One region of the Sphingomonas sp. GV3 genome, then DNA from elsewhere that is predicted to be linked to it. Evidence: riboswitches for the same ligand, from Rfam matches in the RefSeq annotation. Region 1 holds a riboswitch; the other holds the start of a gene.

Evidence for each region. Region 1 has a riboswitch for cobalamin ahead of RF701_RS14440 (TonB-dependent receptor domain-containing protein). Riboswitches for the same ligand answer to the same signal wherever they lie in the genome.
Region 2: linked by a shared signal. The riboswitch ahead of metE (5-methyltetrahydropteroyltriglutamate--homocysteine S-methyltransferase) and the one ahead of RF701_RS14440 (TonB-dependent receptor domain-containing protein) in region 1 are both predicted to bind cobalamin.

The regions. Positions count from the first base shown of each region.
Region 1 covers NZ_JARWLE010000001.1:3,059,620-3,067,014, forward strand. The annotation lists gene RF701_RS14435 (TonB-dependent receptor domain-containing protein) at 1-2,011, shown strand, start outside; cobalamin riboswitch at 2,069-2,273, shown strand; gene RF701_RS14440 (TonB-dependent receptor domain-containing protein) at 2,377-4,284, shown strand; gene RF701_RS14445 (ABC transporter substrate-binding protein) at 4,443-5,243, shown strand; gene RF701_RS14450 (iron ABC transporter permease) at 5,240-6,196, shown strand; gene RF701_RS14455 (ABC transporter ATP-binding protein) at 6,187-6,957, shown strand; gene alr (alanine racemase) at 6,998-7,395, shown strand, end outside.
Region 2 covers NZ_JARWLE010000001.1:2,712,293-2,719,687, forward strand. The annotation lists gene metE (5-methyltetrahydropteroyltriglutamate--homocysteine S-methyltransferase) at 49-2,340, opposite strand; cobalamin riboswitch at 2,477-2,693, opposite strand; gene RF701_RS13030 (sugar MFS transporter) at 2,875-4,176, opposite strand; gene RF701_RS13035 (aldose epimerase family protein) at 4,325-5,467, shown strand; gene RF701_RS13040 (IlvD/Edd family dehydratase) at 5,499-7,292, shown strand.

The DNA.
Region 1 (7,395 bases):
CGTCTCGATCGTCGCGACGCCCTGCCTCGCCCAGACCGCCGGTGCGGGCGAGGGGGCTGGCGACATCGTCGTCACCGGGCGCGGGCTTGCCGGTTCGCCCGGCGACGATGCGCTCGCAACCGTCACGATCGACCGCGATCGCCTTCTGGAGAATGCCGGCGGAAGGCTGGAGGGTGCGTTGTCCGACATCGCGGGCCTGCAGCAGTTCCGCCGCGCCGACTCGCGTAGCGCCAATCCGACCAGCCAGGGCATCACCTTGCGCGGGCTCGGCGGCAATGCGGCGAGCCGCGCGCTGCTGATTCTCGACGGCGTGCCGCAGGCGGATCCGTTCGGCGGCTGGGTCGCGTTTCCGGCCTATGCGCTCGGCAGGCTGGGGCAGGTGCGCGTAACGCGCGGCGGCGGCAGCGGCTATGCCGGCCCCGGCGCGCTGGCGGGAACGGTGGAGCTGTCCAGCGCCACACCCGATCAGCTGCCGCCCTCCGCCGGAAGCCTGTTCTACGGCAGCCGCAGCTCGGTCGCGGCGGACGCCTCGGCGGCACTGGTCCGCGACGACGGCTTCGCGACCCTCTCGGCCGCCTATGCCCGCGGCGACGGCTTCGTGCCCATCGTCCCGGAGGATCGGGGACCGATCGATCGCGCCGCCCCCTATGAACAGGCCTCTGCCGCGGTGCGCACCGTCGTGCGCGTTGCCCCGGCGACGGAGTTGCAGGCGAATGTCGCAGGCTTCACCGACACCCGCGAACGCGGCACGGCCTTCACCGCCAACCGCTCGCGCGGCGCGGACGCCAGCCTGCGACTCGTCGGACGCGGCAACTGGGGCTGGTCGGCGCTCGCCTATCTCCAGACGCGCGATTTCGCGTCGGGCTTCGCCGCCCTCGATGCGGCAAGGACAAGCGCGACGCAGACGCTCGATGAATATGGCACGCCCGCGACCGGCGCCGGCGCGCGGCTGGAGCTGAGGCCGCCGATGGGCAGCGGCATCGACCTGCGGCTCGGCGCCGATGTCCGCCACGTCGACGGGCGGACGCAGGAACTGTTCGCCTATGCCGCGGGCCGGCCGACCCGCCGCCGCGTCGCGGGCGGGACGTCGTCAACCGCGGGCCTGTTCTCGGACGGTGCCGTCGACGTCGGCCGGCTGACGCTCACCGCCGCCGCGCGGATCGATCGCTGGACGATCCGCGACGGCTTCCTGACCGAACGCGCGCTCACTGGCGGGCCGGCGTCGACGGACGCGCGCTACCCGGACCGCTCGGGACAGGAATGGACGGGACGCACCGGGGTCGCGTGGCGCATGTTGCCGGGCGTGACGCTGCGCGCGGCAGGCTATCGCGGCTGGCGGTTGCCGACGCTCAACGAGCTGTACCGTCCCTTCCGCGTCGGTAACGACGTTACCGCCGCCAATCCCGTGCTCGCGCCCGAACGGCTGGTCGGGGCGGAAGCGGGGGTGACTTTGACTCCCTCGCGCGGCGCCAGCCTGGCGGCGACCTGGTTCGATGACCGGCTGGACGATGCGATCGCCAACGTCACCCTGTCCACGACACCGACGAGTGCCGCGCGGGTGCGCCGCAACCTGGACGCGATCCGCAGCCGCGGGCTGGAGGTCGACGCGGCTTATGCGCCGGGGCCGGTCGGCATGCGGCTATCATGGAGCCATGTCGACGCGCGGGTGCGGGCGAGCGGCGCGGCGGCGGCGCTCGATGGCCTGACACCTGCGCAGACGCCGCGCGACCAGGTGTCCGCGACACTCGACTGGCACCGCTCCGGGTACGCCGCGTCGGCGACGCTGCGCCATGTCGCGCGCCAGTTCGACGACGACCAGAACAGCCGCAGCCTTGCCCCCGCGACCACGCTCGACGCGACGGCGGCGGTGCCGTTGCGCAGAAGACTGGCGCTGGAGGCGCGCGCGGAGAACCTCTTCGACGCGCGGGTGGAGGCCGGCATTTCCAGCGGCACCATCGTCGAGCGCGCGACGCCGCGAACCCTGTGGCTGGGGATGCGGGCGGGATTCTAACGGGCCGGTCCGGGGCTCGCGATCCGCGCCGATTGACGCGCGACCGCCCGAGCCCCTAAAGGCCCATTCGTGACGGGTCCCCGGAGACGGGGTCAAAAGGGAAGTCCGGTGAGCGCCTTTCGAAGGCACGAGCCCGGCGCTGCCCCCGCAACTGTGACCGGATAGCGGTCCCTCCACGATGCCACTGGGCGCCTGCCCGGGAAGGCGGGGGGATTGCGGCGACCCGGGAGCCAGGAGACCTGCCCTTCACCGTCGATCCACTGTGCGGACGGGGTGTGCCGGACAGCCGAAGGGGGGACCTTCGTGAGCGAACGACATCCGCCGCGTGCGAATGGTCGCGCGCGGGACACGAAGGATGTGGAAGAATGCCCGTAACCCGTTTTCTGATCACCGCCGGCGCATGCGCGCTCGTTGCGGTCGCCGCGCCTGCCGTCGCACAGGTCGCGCCCGCTGCCGACGGCAGCGACGACGTCATCGTCACCGCCGCCCGCGCCGCGCAGCGGGCGGATGAGGTCGGCCAGGCGGTCACCGTCGTCACCCGCGACGAGATCGACCGGCGCCAGACCGTCTCCGTCGCCGACCTCCTGTCGACCACCCCGGGCGTCACCGTGACGCGCAACGGCAGCCTGGGTGGCTTCACCGGCGTGCGGCTGCGCGGCGCGGAAGCCGAACAGACGCTCGTCGTTATCGACGGCGTGCGCGTCAACGATCCCTCCTCGCCCGGCGGCGGGTTCGATTTCGCCAACCTGCTCTCCGCCAGCGTGGAGCGGGTCGAGGTGTTGCGCGGCCCCAACTCGGTGCCTTGGGGCAGCCAGGCGATCGGCGGCGTCGTCAACGTCATCACCGAGGCGCCGACCGAGCAGATCAAGGCGCGCGGCAGCGTCGAATATGGCTATGCCGACACGCTCTATGCGCAAGGCGGCGTGTCCGGTCGCCAGGGTGCCGTCTCGGCCGCGCTGACCGGCGGCTATCTGCGCAGCGACGGCATCTCGTCCGCCGCGGTCGGCGAGGAGCGCGACGGCTATCGCCAATATGGCGCGACCGGCCGTGTCGGCGTCGATTTCACCGATCAGATCGGCCTCGACCTGCGCGGCTATTGGGCGAACAGCAAGACCCAGACCGACGGCTATCCTGCGCCGCTCTACGTCTTCGCGGACGATCCCAGCTATTCGACCGCGGACGAGCTCTACGGTTATGCGGGGCTGCACGCCAATTTCGGCACCTTCCGTAACCGCGTCGCCTTCACCATCGCCGACATCAACCGCGACACCTATGCACAACCCGGCGCGACTCCGTCGCCGTTCCGCGGCCGCTCGGAGCGCTACGAATATCAGGGCGAGTACCAGCCGCTCGACCAGGTCCGCATCGTCGGCGGCGCGGAGCATGAGACGAGCCGCTATCGCGACGCGACGCTGCGCCGCTCGGTCGGCATCACCAGCGTCTATGGCGAGCTGATCGTCAAGCCGATCCAGCCGCTGACGATCACCGGCGGCGTCCGCAACGACGACCACGACACGTTCGGCAACCACACCACGTTCGGCGCCGACGCCGCGCTGGCGCTGGCGACGGGCACGGTGCTGCGCGCGAGCTACGGCGAGGGCTTCAAGGCGCCGACGCTGTACCAATTGTACAGCCCCTACGGGAACACGCGCCTCGACCCCGAAACCGCGGCCAATTACGACATCGGGGTGCAGCAGACCCTGCTCGACGGCCGCGCAACATTGGGCGCGACCTGGTTCCACCGCGACACGCGCAACCAGATCAATTTCCGGGGCTGTTCGCGCGCCGAACAGACGACCGCGAACTCGATCTGCGTCAACCGGCCGTTCGGCGTCTACGACAATATCCAGCGCACCCGCGCCGAAGGCGTCGAGTTCGCGATCGGCCTGCGCCCCGTCGATGCGCTGACCGTGTCGGCGAACGTCTCGTACATCGACAGCGAGAACCGGACGCCGGGAACGACGTTCGGCAGTGACCTGTTGCGTCGGCCCAAGGAGACGGCGGCGTTCGTCGTCGACTATCGCCTGCCGTTCGGGCTCGGTATCGGTGGGACGGTGCAGCTCGTCGGCGACAGCTTCGACAGCGACAGCTATGGCAATCGCGTGCGCCTCGACGGCTATGCGCTCGCCTCCATCCGCGCCGAGCTGCCGCTTGGGGATCGTTTCTCTGTCTACGGCCGGGTCGATAACGTGACGGACACGCGCTACCAGGCGGTCGCCGAATACGGCACCTACGGCCGTGCGGCCTATGGCGGGGTGCGCGTGAAGCTGTGATGCGCCGGTTCCCGTCATCGCTCCCGCGGTGGCGGGACCTGCTTCGTCGGTGGCCCGGTGGCCCCGGACCCGTTTCGGCGGCCACCGGACAACTGACGCGCGACAAGGCGGTCGCACGGAGTTACCCGCCGCACCGGGGACCCAGGACGGGCGCCGGGGTGACGGCAGGCGTCTGGCTCGGTGCGCTCCTCCTGCTCGCCGCCTGTGCTCCGGCCCCCGCTAGGATGGGGGGCATCGTCTCCACCAATCCCTGCGCCGACGCGATCCTGGCGGTCGTCGCGCCGGATCGGCTCGCGGCGGTCAGTCATTATTCGCATGATCCCGGCGCGACCTCGATGCCGCTCGCGCTCGCGCGGCGTTGGCCCGCGACGTCCGGCACGGCGGAGGAGGTGATCGCGCGCCGTCCCGATCTCGTCGTCATCGACAGTTTCGCCCCCGCCGCCAGTCGCGAAGCCTATGCCCGCGCGGGGCTCAAGGTGCTGACGCTCGACATCGCCGCCACCATTCCCGCCAGCGAGGCGCAGGTCGCGACACTCGCCGCCGCCGCCGGCCGGCCCGAGCGCGGCGCGGCGCTGATCCGCGCGATCGATGGCGCCATCCCCCGCGCGACCGGCCCGCGCCCGCCGGCCTTGCTGTTCATCGCCGGCGATCTCGCCAATGGCGGCGGAACCCTGCTCGACGCGCTGTTGCAGCGCGCCGGCTTCCGTAACGCCGCTGCCGATTATGGCCTCGCCTTCACCGGTGCGCTGCCGATCGAGACGATCGCCGCCCATCCGCCGCGCGTGATCCTCAGCGATGACGACGGTCGTTCGGCGAACCTGCGGCGCCGTGTGCTCGATCGCGTCGGCGCCCGCACCGTCGAGGCGCGCTTTCCCCGTCGCCTGATGAATTGCGGCGGCCCGGCGCTGATCCCTGCGCTGCGCCGTCTCGCCGCCGTCCGCGCGCAGGTCCTTTCGTGAACCGCGCGGGGCGGATCCTCGCGCTGGTGCTGCTCGTCGCGGCGGCCTTCGCGCTGTCGTTGGTCGCGGGCAAGCAATGGCTGCCATGGGACAGTCCCGCCGCCAGCGCGATCTTCGTCGAGCTGCGCCTGCCGCGCGCAGCGCTCGGCGCGCTCCTTGGCGCGATGCTGGGCCTCTCCGGCGCAGTGCTGCAAGGCTTCCTGCGCAATCCGCTTGCCGACCCCGGCGTGCTCGGCGTCTCGTCGAGCGGCGCACTCGGTGCGGTCTTCGTCATTCTCTACGTCGGGGCGAGCGGCCTCGCGCTGTTCGCGGGCGCGATGGCCGGCGCGCTGGTCGCGCTGCTGGTGCTGATGGCCCTGACGTGGCGGGGCGCGGACGCCGTCGCCTTCATCCTGGCAGGCACCGTCCTGTCCAGCCTGACCGGTGCGCTCACCGCCTTCCTGATCGCGATCGCGCCCAATCCCTACGCCGTGGCGGGCGTACTCGACTGGCTGATGGGGGCGCTGACCGATCGCGGGCTGGCCGACCTCGCCCGTGCCGCGCCATTCCTCGTCGCGTCGATCGTGCTGCTCGCCTTCACCGGGCGCGCGCTCGATGCGCTGTCCTTGGGCGAAGCGGCGGCGCGGTCGCTCGGCATACGCGTCGACCGGCTGCAATGGCTGGTGATGGTCGGTACCGGTGCCGGCGTCGGTGCCGGTGTCGCCGCGACGGGCGTGATCGGATTCGTCGGACTGGTGGTGCCGCATCTGCTTCGTCCGCTGTTCGGTCACCGCCCGTCGGACCTGCTGCTGCCGAGCGCGCTGGGCGGTGCCGCGCTGGTGCTCGTCGCGGACAGCCTGTGCCGCCTCGCGCCGGGCGCGGCGGAAGTGCGGCTCGGCGTGGCCATGGCGCTAATCGGTGCGCCCTTCTTCCTGATGCTGTTGCTGCGCCGCAGGGGGCAGGCATGGATCTGATCGCGCGCGATCTGTCCGTGTCGCTCGGCGGCCGCCCGGTCCTGCATGGCGTCGACGTCGCGCTTCGCCGCGGCCGCGTCACCGCGATCCTCGGGCCCAATGGCGCAGGCAAGAGCAGCCTGCTCAAGGCGGCCGCGGGCTTGCTGCCGCCGCGGACGGGAACCGTGATGCTCGGGGACCGCGGGATCGGGACCATGGGCGCGCGGGAAAGGGCGCAGACGATCGGCTATCTGCCGCAAGACGCGACGGTGCATTGGAATCTCCACGCCGGTGACCTGGTCGCGCTCGGCCGCCTGCCGCATCGCGCGCGCTTTGCCGCGCCGTCGCAGGACGATCGCGCGGCCATAGCGGCGGCCATGGCCGCGACGGAAACGGAGGACCTCGCCGATCGGCCGGTCGCGTCGCTGTCCGGCGGCGAGCGCGCGCGGGTCCTGCTGGCCCGTGTGCTCGCCGGGCGGCCGCGATGGCTGCTCGCGGACGAGCCGCTTGCCAGCCTCGATCCCGCGCACCAGATCGACCTGCTCGACCGCTTGCGTGGCCTTGCCGCCGAGGGCGTCGGGGTGGCGGTCGTCCTGCACGATCTCGCGCAGGCGGCGCGCATCGCGGACGACGTCGTCCTGATGCGCGACGGCCGCGTCGCGGCAGCGGGCACGGCCGCCGAGATCCTGTCGCCGGAGACGATCGCCGCCGTCTTCGACGTGACGGTCGCGCGCCTGCCGGAAAGCCGCATCGTCGTGCCGGTCGGTCGCATCGCGCGCTGACGGCATCGACGCGGGCGCGGTCGCGGCTTATGCGCAGGCCGTGACCGCACCTCTACGCCTCCGCCTCGATACCGCCGCCCTGCAGGACAATTGGCGCGCTCTCGCGCGGATCAGCGGCCCTGCCGCCTGCGGCGCCGCGGTCAAGGCGAACGGTTATGGCCTGGGAGCGACCGTCGTCGCGTCCCACCTGGCGGCGGCGGGATGCCGCGACTTCTTCGTGGCGACATGGGCGGAGGCGGAGCGCCTCGCCGGGCTCGGACTGCCGAACCTGTCGGTGCTGCATGGTGTCCGCGACGCCGACATGGACCTGGCCCGCTCCGCGATGGCGCGGCCGGTGCTGAGCACGCCGGCGCAGGCGACGCGCTGGCGCGACGCCGGCGGCGGCGCGTGCGACGTCATGGTCGATACCGGCATGAACCGGCTGGGCGTCGCGCCGCA
Region 2 (7,395 bases), 350 kb from region 1:
CGCTATGTGGGGCGTGAGGGCGGGCACCGCTTCCGCGCAAGCTATCGATTACGCCGGCGGCGTCGCCCTCGCTTCTGCCCGCAGCGTTCGCGCCGCGGCGACCATTGCCTCGATCGCTGGCCGAACCTCGTCCCAGCGGCGCGTCTTCAGTCCGCAATCCGGGTTGATCCACAATTGCTCGGGCCGCAGATGCGTCTCTGCCAGGCGGATCAGCCGGACCATCTCCGCCTCGTCGGGGACGCGGGCGGAATGGATGTCGTAGACGCCGGGCCCGATCATGCTGGGGTAGCGGTAGCGCGCGAAACCTTCGAGCAGCTCCATCTGCGAACGCGCCGTCTCGATCGAGATGACGTCCGTGTCCATCGCGCCGATAGCGGGCAGGATCTCGTTGAACTCCGAATAGCACATGTGCGTGTGGATCTGCGTCGCGGGGCCGACGCCCGCAGCGGTCAGGCGGAAACAGTCTACGGCCCAGTCGAGATAGGTCTGCCAGTCGGACCTGCGCAGCGGCAGCCCTTCGCGCAATGCCGCCTCGTCGATCTGGATCGCCTTGCAACCCGCCGCCTCTAGATCACGGACCTCGTCGCGGATCGCCAGCGCGATCTGGCGGCATGACACCGCACGCGGCTGATCGTCGCGCACGAAACTCCAGTTGAGGATGGTGACCGGCCCGGTCAGCATGCCCTTGACCGGTCTGTCGGTCAGCCCCTGGGCATAGCGCCACCACGCGACCGTCATCGGTTCCGGGCGCGCGACATCGCCGTACAGGATCGGGGGCCGCACGCAGCGCGAGCCATAGCTTTGGACCCAGCCATTGGTCGTGAAGGCAAAGCCCGACAATCGCTCGCCGAAATACTGCACCATGTCGTTGCGCTCGAACTCACCGTGGACGAGCATGTCGAGGCCGACCTCCTCCTGCCAACGGATCGCGCGGGCTGTCTCGTCCCGCAGGAACGCCGCATAGGTCGCATCGTCCAATCGCGCGCGATTGTGCTCGGCCCGCGCGTGCCGGACGTCCGCCGTTTGCGGGAAAGAGCCGATCGTCGTCGTCGGGTAGCGCGGCAGCCCGAGGACGGCAGCCTGCGCCGCCTCGCGTTCGGCATGACTGGCGCCGCGCTCGCGCATCGCGGGGGACACTGCGGCGAGCCGCGCCTGTACCGCCTGGTCGTGGATGCGCGCGCTGGTCCCGCGCGCGATGACGGCGCGGGTGGCGGCGGCGAGCGGGCCCGAAACGCTGGCGCGCCCCTCGTTCAGGGCGAGCTTGAGCAGCGCAAGTTCCTCGACCTTCTGGACCGCGAAGGCGAGCCATTGGCGGACCTCGTCGTCGAGCCGGGTCTCGAGCGCCAGATCGACGGGTACGTGCAACAGCGAGCAGGAGGGCGCGAGGATCAGGTCGCGCGTCGCGGCGACCGGCTCCAGCCGGGAAAGCAGAGCGTCGAGGTCGGTCCGCCAGACGTTACGGCCGTCGACGACGCCGAGCGACAGCAGCAGGTCTGCGGGCGCGACCTTCACCAGGGCATCGATCTGATCCGGCGCGCGGACGAGGTCGACGTGCAGGCCCGCGACAGGAAGCGCGGCCGCGAAGGACAGATTGTCACCCAGGCCGCCGAAATAGGTGGTCAGCATCAGCTTCGGCCCCACGCGGCCGAGCCTCGCATAGGCACGCACCAGCGCGCGCCGCTGTACGTCGCTCAGGTCCGTGACGAGGATGGGTTCGTCGATCTGCACCCATTCCGCGCCGGCCCGCGCGAGATGGCCCAGGATGACGCCGTAGAGGCCGAGCACCTCGTCGAGCAGCGCGAAGGAATCGTCATGCCCCTTGGCGAGGCTGAGCCAAGTGACCGGGCCGAGCAGCACGGGCCGCGTCTGATAGCCCAGCGCCTTCGCCTCGCGGTAATCGTCGAGGACCTTCAGCCGGCCGAGGCTGAGCTTGCAGCCTGGTTCGATCTCCGGGACGATATAGTGATAATTGGTGTCGAACCATTTGGTCATCTCGCCCGCGGTGACGCTGGCGTGGCCGCAGCCGCCCGCCGCGCCGCGCGCCATTGCGAAATAGGTCGCGAGATCCGCCGTGCCGTCGGCCGCGCCGTACCGTGCCGGCACCGCGCCGAGCATCAGGCTGGTGTCCAGCACGTGATCGTAGAGCGAGAAGTCGCCCGAGGGCAGCCAGTCGGTGCCGAGCGCGTGCTGGCGTGCCCAATTGGCGGCGCGCAACGCCGCCGTCGACTCCTGCAGCTGTATCGCCCCTGTTTCGCCCGACCAGAAGGATTCGAGCGCGGTCTTCAATTCGCGCCGCGGGCCGATACGCGGAAAGCCGAGAGTGGCAATGGTGACGGTCATCTTCCTATACCCCGAAGAAGGGCGGGGATGGAATCGGACGCGCGCTCCCGTCGACGGATGCCGGCAGGCGGCCGCAGGCGGGCGCCGATCGGCGACCGCATGCGGACAGGCGGCCAGACCGGGCACCCCGCCGGTGGACGTTATCGCGTCGGAAGGCAGGTCTCCTGGCTCGCGGGTCCTCGCGACTGGTCCGGCCTTCCCGGGCGCGAGCGCCCAGTGACCCATGATCGACCAGCCGCTCGCCGCTTACAGTTGCGGGGGCAGCGCCGGCCTTACCCGAAGGCGCACCGGCTTCCCGTCTTAGCTCCGGCGCGAGCGGACCCGACCGAAGAACCTTCGACCGCCCAAGCATCGGTGATGCCGGCAGTCGCGTCAAGAGAGATATAAAGATATCTTTATATCTTTATGCAGAATTTGCGTCCTCAGAAGGATCGGACACATTGCAAACGCCTTCCGCCCTGCTTCCGCGCCACCCCGGGGTCGACCGGGATGACGGGGAGTGCGGCCTCGGCGCAGTCGTCGGTCCGGGGATACTTACAGCTGCTGGTCGGGCAGCGCGTTCGTCGGTCTCGAGCCCCAGAGCGCATAGGACAAGACGTAGAGCGCGCACGCCGCCGGGATCAGAAAGCCCCAGTGCAGGCCGTAGGTGTCGCCGATCTTGCCCTGGATCGACGCGAGCGCACCGCCCGCGATCGACATGATCAATAGCCCCGATCCCTCCTCGGTGAGGGGTCCCAGACCGCGGATCGCCAGTGCGAAGATCGCCGGGAACATGATCGAGATGCCGAGGCCCGACACGATAAGGCCATACATTGCCGCCGGACCCGTCACGAAGGCCGCGGTCAACGTGCCGGCCAGCGCGATCAGGGAGAATAGCGCGAGTACATGCTGCGGCGCGATCTTGCGCATCAGCGCGGCGCCGGCGAAGCGTCCGACCATCATCCCCGCCCAGAAGAACAGCAGGTACGACGCCGCATGTTCCTGGGTCAGATTGGCGACGTCGGGTTGCGACACGAAGTTGATGAAATAGCTGCTGACGCCGATCTCGCCGAGCACGCACAGTGCGATCCCGACGCAGCCGAGGATCAGGTTGCGATGGTTCCATAGCGACAGCCCCTTGCGATCCTCCGCATTGACCCGCTGCGTCGCAGCGCCAAGCGCCGGCAGCTTCGCGCGGGCGATCAGGGCCGCCAGCAACGCAAGCACGATGGCGACGATCAGATAGGGCAATTCGGTCGCCTGCGCGTCGGCCATACGCTGCGCGGCGGTGAGCTGCGTGCCGTGAGCGGCCGTGCCCGCCGTGGTGCGCGCGAGGATCAGATATTTGCCGAAGATGATCGCGAGCACGTCACCCGTCGTGTTGAAGGCCTGGACGAGCGTCAGTCGCCCCTCGGCACTTTCCGGCGGGCCGATCACTGCGACATACGGATTCGCTGCCACCTGCAGCAACGCGATGCCGCATGAAACGACGAACAGCGATGCGACGGTGATGCCATAAGACACCAGCGACGCCGCCAGGATCATGCCGAGCGAGCCCATCGTCATCACGCCCAGGCCCGCCGTCAGCGCGCGCTGATAGCCGATCCGCTCGATCAGTTTCGCGGCCGGGATCGAGGCCAGCAGATAGCCGATGAACCATACCGACTCGATCAGGCCCGTCTGGAAATAGTTCAGCTCGAACACGCTGCGCAGGTGCGGCAGCAGCGTGTTGTTGATGACGGTGATGAAGCCCCACATGAAGAACAGGGAGGCGAGCAGCGCGAGCGCGGGGCCATAGGACGCCGAAGAGCCCGTCCCCCCTCTCGCTGCGGTGTTGGCAACCATCGGTCCGGGCATGATCCTCTCCTTGGCAACGCGGCGCTGTTGCGGCCGGGCGGACATCAAGTCTGGTATCCCCCGGCACAATCGCTTGCGCTCTTATATGTCTGACTATAAGCCGTCCTGGACACGGTCAATCAGGAAACGGCCGGTCGGGAGGAGAACGATGCGAAAGGTTGCCACGCTGTTGTCGTCCGCCGTGCTAGCGAGTCTGTCGATCCCCGGAGCGGCCTCCGCCGCCACCGCGACGCGCGGCGCCTTCGGTCAATTGCCGGACGGAACGAAGATCGAGGCCGTGACGCTGGCCGGCGCCAATGGGGTCAAGGCGCGCATCATGACGCTCGGCGCGACGCTGCAGGCGTTCGAGGCGCCCGATCGCAACGGCAAGGTGGCCGACATCACGCTCGGCCACGATACGGCGTCGGAATATGTCACCCAGCCGAATTTCTGGGGGCAGACGGTCGGCCGCTACGCCAACCGCATCGCGGGCGGTCGGTTCGTGCTCGACGGCAAGACCTATCAGCTGCCGCTCAACGACAAGACCAATTCGCTGCACGGCGGCACGACCGGCTTTGACAAGGCGGTGTGGCGGATCGTCTCGGTCCGTCAGGGGCCGCAGGCGAGCGTGACGCTGGCGATGACCAGCCCTGCGGGCGATCAGGGCTATCCCGGCAAGCTGGAGGTGACGACCACCTACACGCTGGACGATACGGGGGCGCTGACGATCGACTATGAGGCGAAAACCGACGCGCCGACGATCGTCAACCTGACCAACCACGCCCTATTCAACCTGGCCGGTGAGGGATCGGCAGGGGGAATCTATGCGCAGCGGATGACGGTGCCCGCCGCGCGCTACACCCCGGTGGACGACAAACTGATCCCCACGGGCGAGATGAAGGCCGTGGCGGGGACGGTGTTCGACTTCACGCGCGGACGCGTCATCGGTCAGGACGTACGCGACGGACGCGATCCGCAGATCGTGATCGGCCGCGGCTACGATCATAATTTCGTGTTGGACAGTGGCTCTACCGCGCAGCCGAAGCTGGCGGCCCGCGTCGAGGACCCCGCGTCTGGCCGCGTGCTCGAGGTGCTGACGACGGAGCCGGGCGTGCAATTCTACTCGGGCAATTTCCTCGACGGGACGATCGTCGGCAAGCAGGGCCACGTCTATCGGATGGGCGACGGCTTCGCGCTGGAGCCGCAGAAGTTTCCGGACACCCCCAATCACCCCGCGTTCGGATCGGCCCGCGTCGACCCGGGCAAGCCCTATCACCACCGCATGATCTATCGCGTCTCCGTGGCGCGCTGACCGGAGCCTATCCATGACCACCGATGCCCAGATGGGCGACGCCCCGAAGCAACTGCGCAGTCGCGCCTGGTTCGACAATCCGGCGAACATCGACATGACGGCGCTCTATCTGGAGCGGTATCTCAATTTCGGCCTCAGCCTGGAGGAACTGCGCTCCGGCAAGCCGATCATCGGCATCGCGCAGACGGGCAGCGACCTGTCGCCATGCAACCGGCACCATCTGGTGCTGGCGGAGCGGGTGCGGGAGGGTATCCGCGAGGCCGGCGGCATCGCGATCGAATTTCCGGTCCACCCGATCCAGGAGACCGGCAAGCGCCCGACCGCGGGCCTCGATCGCAACCTCGCCTATCTGGGCATCGTCGAGGTGCTGTACGGCTATCCGCTCGACGGCGTCGTGCTGACGATCGGTTGCGACAAGACCACGCCGGCCTGTCTGATGGCGGCGGCGACGGTGAACATCCCGGCGATCGCGCTGTCGGTCGGGCCGATGCTGAACGGCTGGCACAAGGGCGAGCGGACGGGCTCCGGCACGATCGTCTGGAAGGCGCGTCAGATGCTCGCCGCCGGCGAGATCGACGACGCGGAATTCATCCGCCTCGTCGCCTCCTCGGCGCCGTCGACCGGCTATTGCAACACCATGGGTACGGCGACGACGATGAACAGCCTCGCGGAGGCGCTGGGCATGTCGTTGCCGGGGTCGGCTGCGATCCCGGCCCCCTATCGCGACCGCCAGGAAGTGGCGTGGCGCACGGGCAAGCGCATCGTCGACATGGTGCACGAGGACCTGAAGCCGTCCGACATCCTGACGAAGCAGGCCTTCCACAACGCGATCCGGGTCAACTCGGCGATCGGCGGGTCGACCAACGCGCCGATCCATCTGGCCGCGCTGGCGCGCCACGTCGGCGTCGACCTGCCGCTGACCGACTGGCAGGAGCAGGGACACGACGTGCCGCTGCTCGTCAACCTGCAGCCGGCGGGCGAATATCTGGGCGAGGATTACTATCGGGCCGGCGGGGTGCCCGCGGTGGTCAGCCAGTTGATGGCGCAGGGGCTGATCCACGAGGACGCGATCACGGCCAACGGACGCACGATGGGCGACAATTGCCGCGACGCGCGGATCGAGGACGAAGCGGTGATCCGCCCGTTCGACCGGCCGTTGAAGGAGCGGGCGGGCTTCATCGTCCTGTCGGGCAATCTGTTCGACGCCGCGATCATGAAGACCAGCGTGATCTCCGAGGAATTCCGGACGCGCTACCTGTCCAACCCGGATGATCCGGGTGCGTTCGAGGGCCCGGCGGTGGTGTTCGACGGCCCGGAGGATTACCATCACCGCATCGACGATCCCGCGCTCGGCATCACGCCGCAGACGCTGATGTTCATGCGCGGCGCCGGCCCCGTCGGCTATCCGGGTGCGGCGGAGGTCGTCAACATGCGTCCGCCCGCCTATCTGATCACCGAAGGCGTTCATGCGCTGCCGTGTGTCGGCGATGGCCGCCAGTCCGGCACCAGCGGCAGCCCGTCGATCCTCAATGCCTCGCCCGAGGCGGCGGCGATGGGCGGCCTCGCGCTGCTTCGTACAGGCGACCGCGTCAGGATCGACCTCAACAAGGGCTCGGTCGACGTGCTGATCCCGGACGAGGAACTCGCCGAACGCCGTGCGGCGCTCGAGGCGGCGGGCGGCTATCCCTATCCGGCGTCGCAAACGCCTTGGCAGGAAATCCAGCGGTCCGTCGTCGGTCAGATGAACACGGGCGCGATCCTGGAAGGCGCGGAGAAGTATCAGCGCATCGCGCAGACCATGGGGCTACCGCGCGACAATCATTGACCGCCGCTCCCGACGGCGAGGCAAAAGGGGGCGTTCCGCCAATCTGGCGGGGCGCCCCTTTCCTCTCCGGGCCGTCGGCGGGTTGATCGGGCCCCGAGATCGT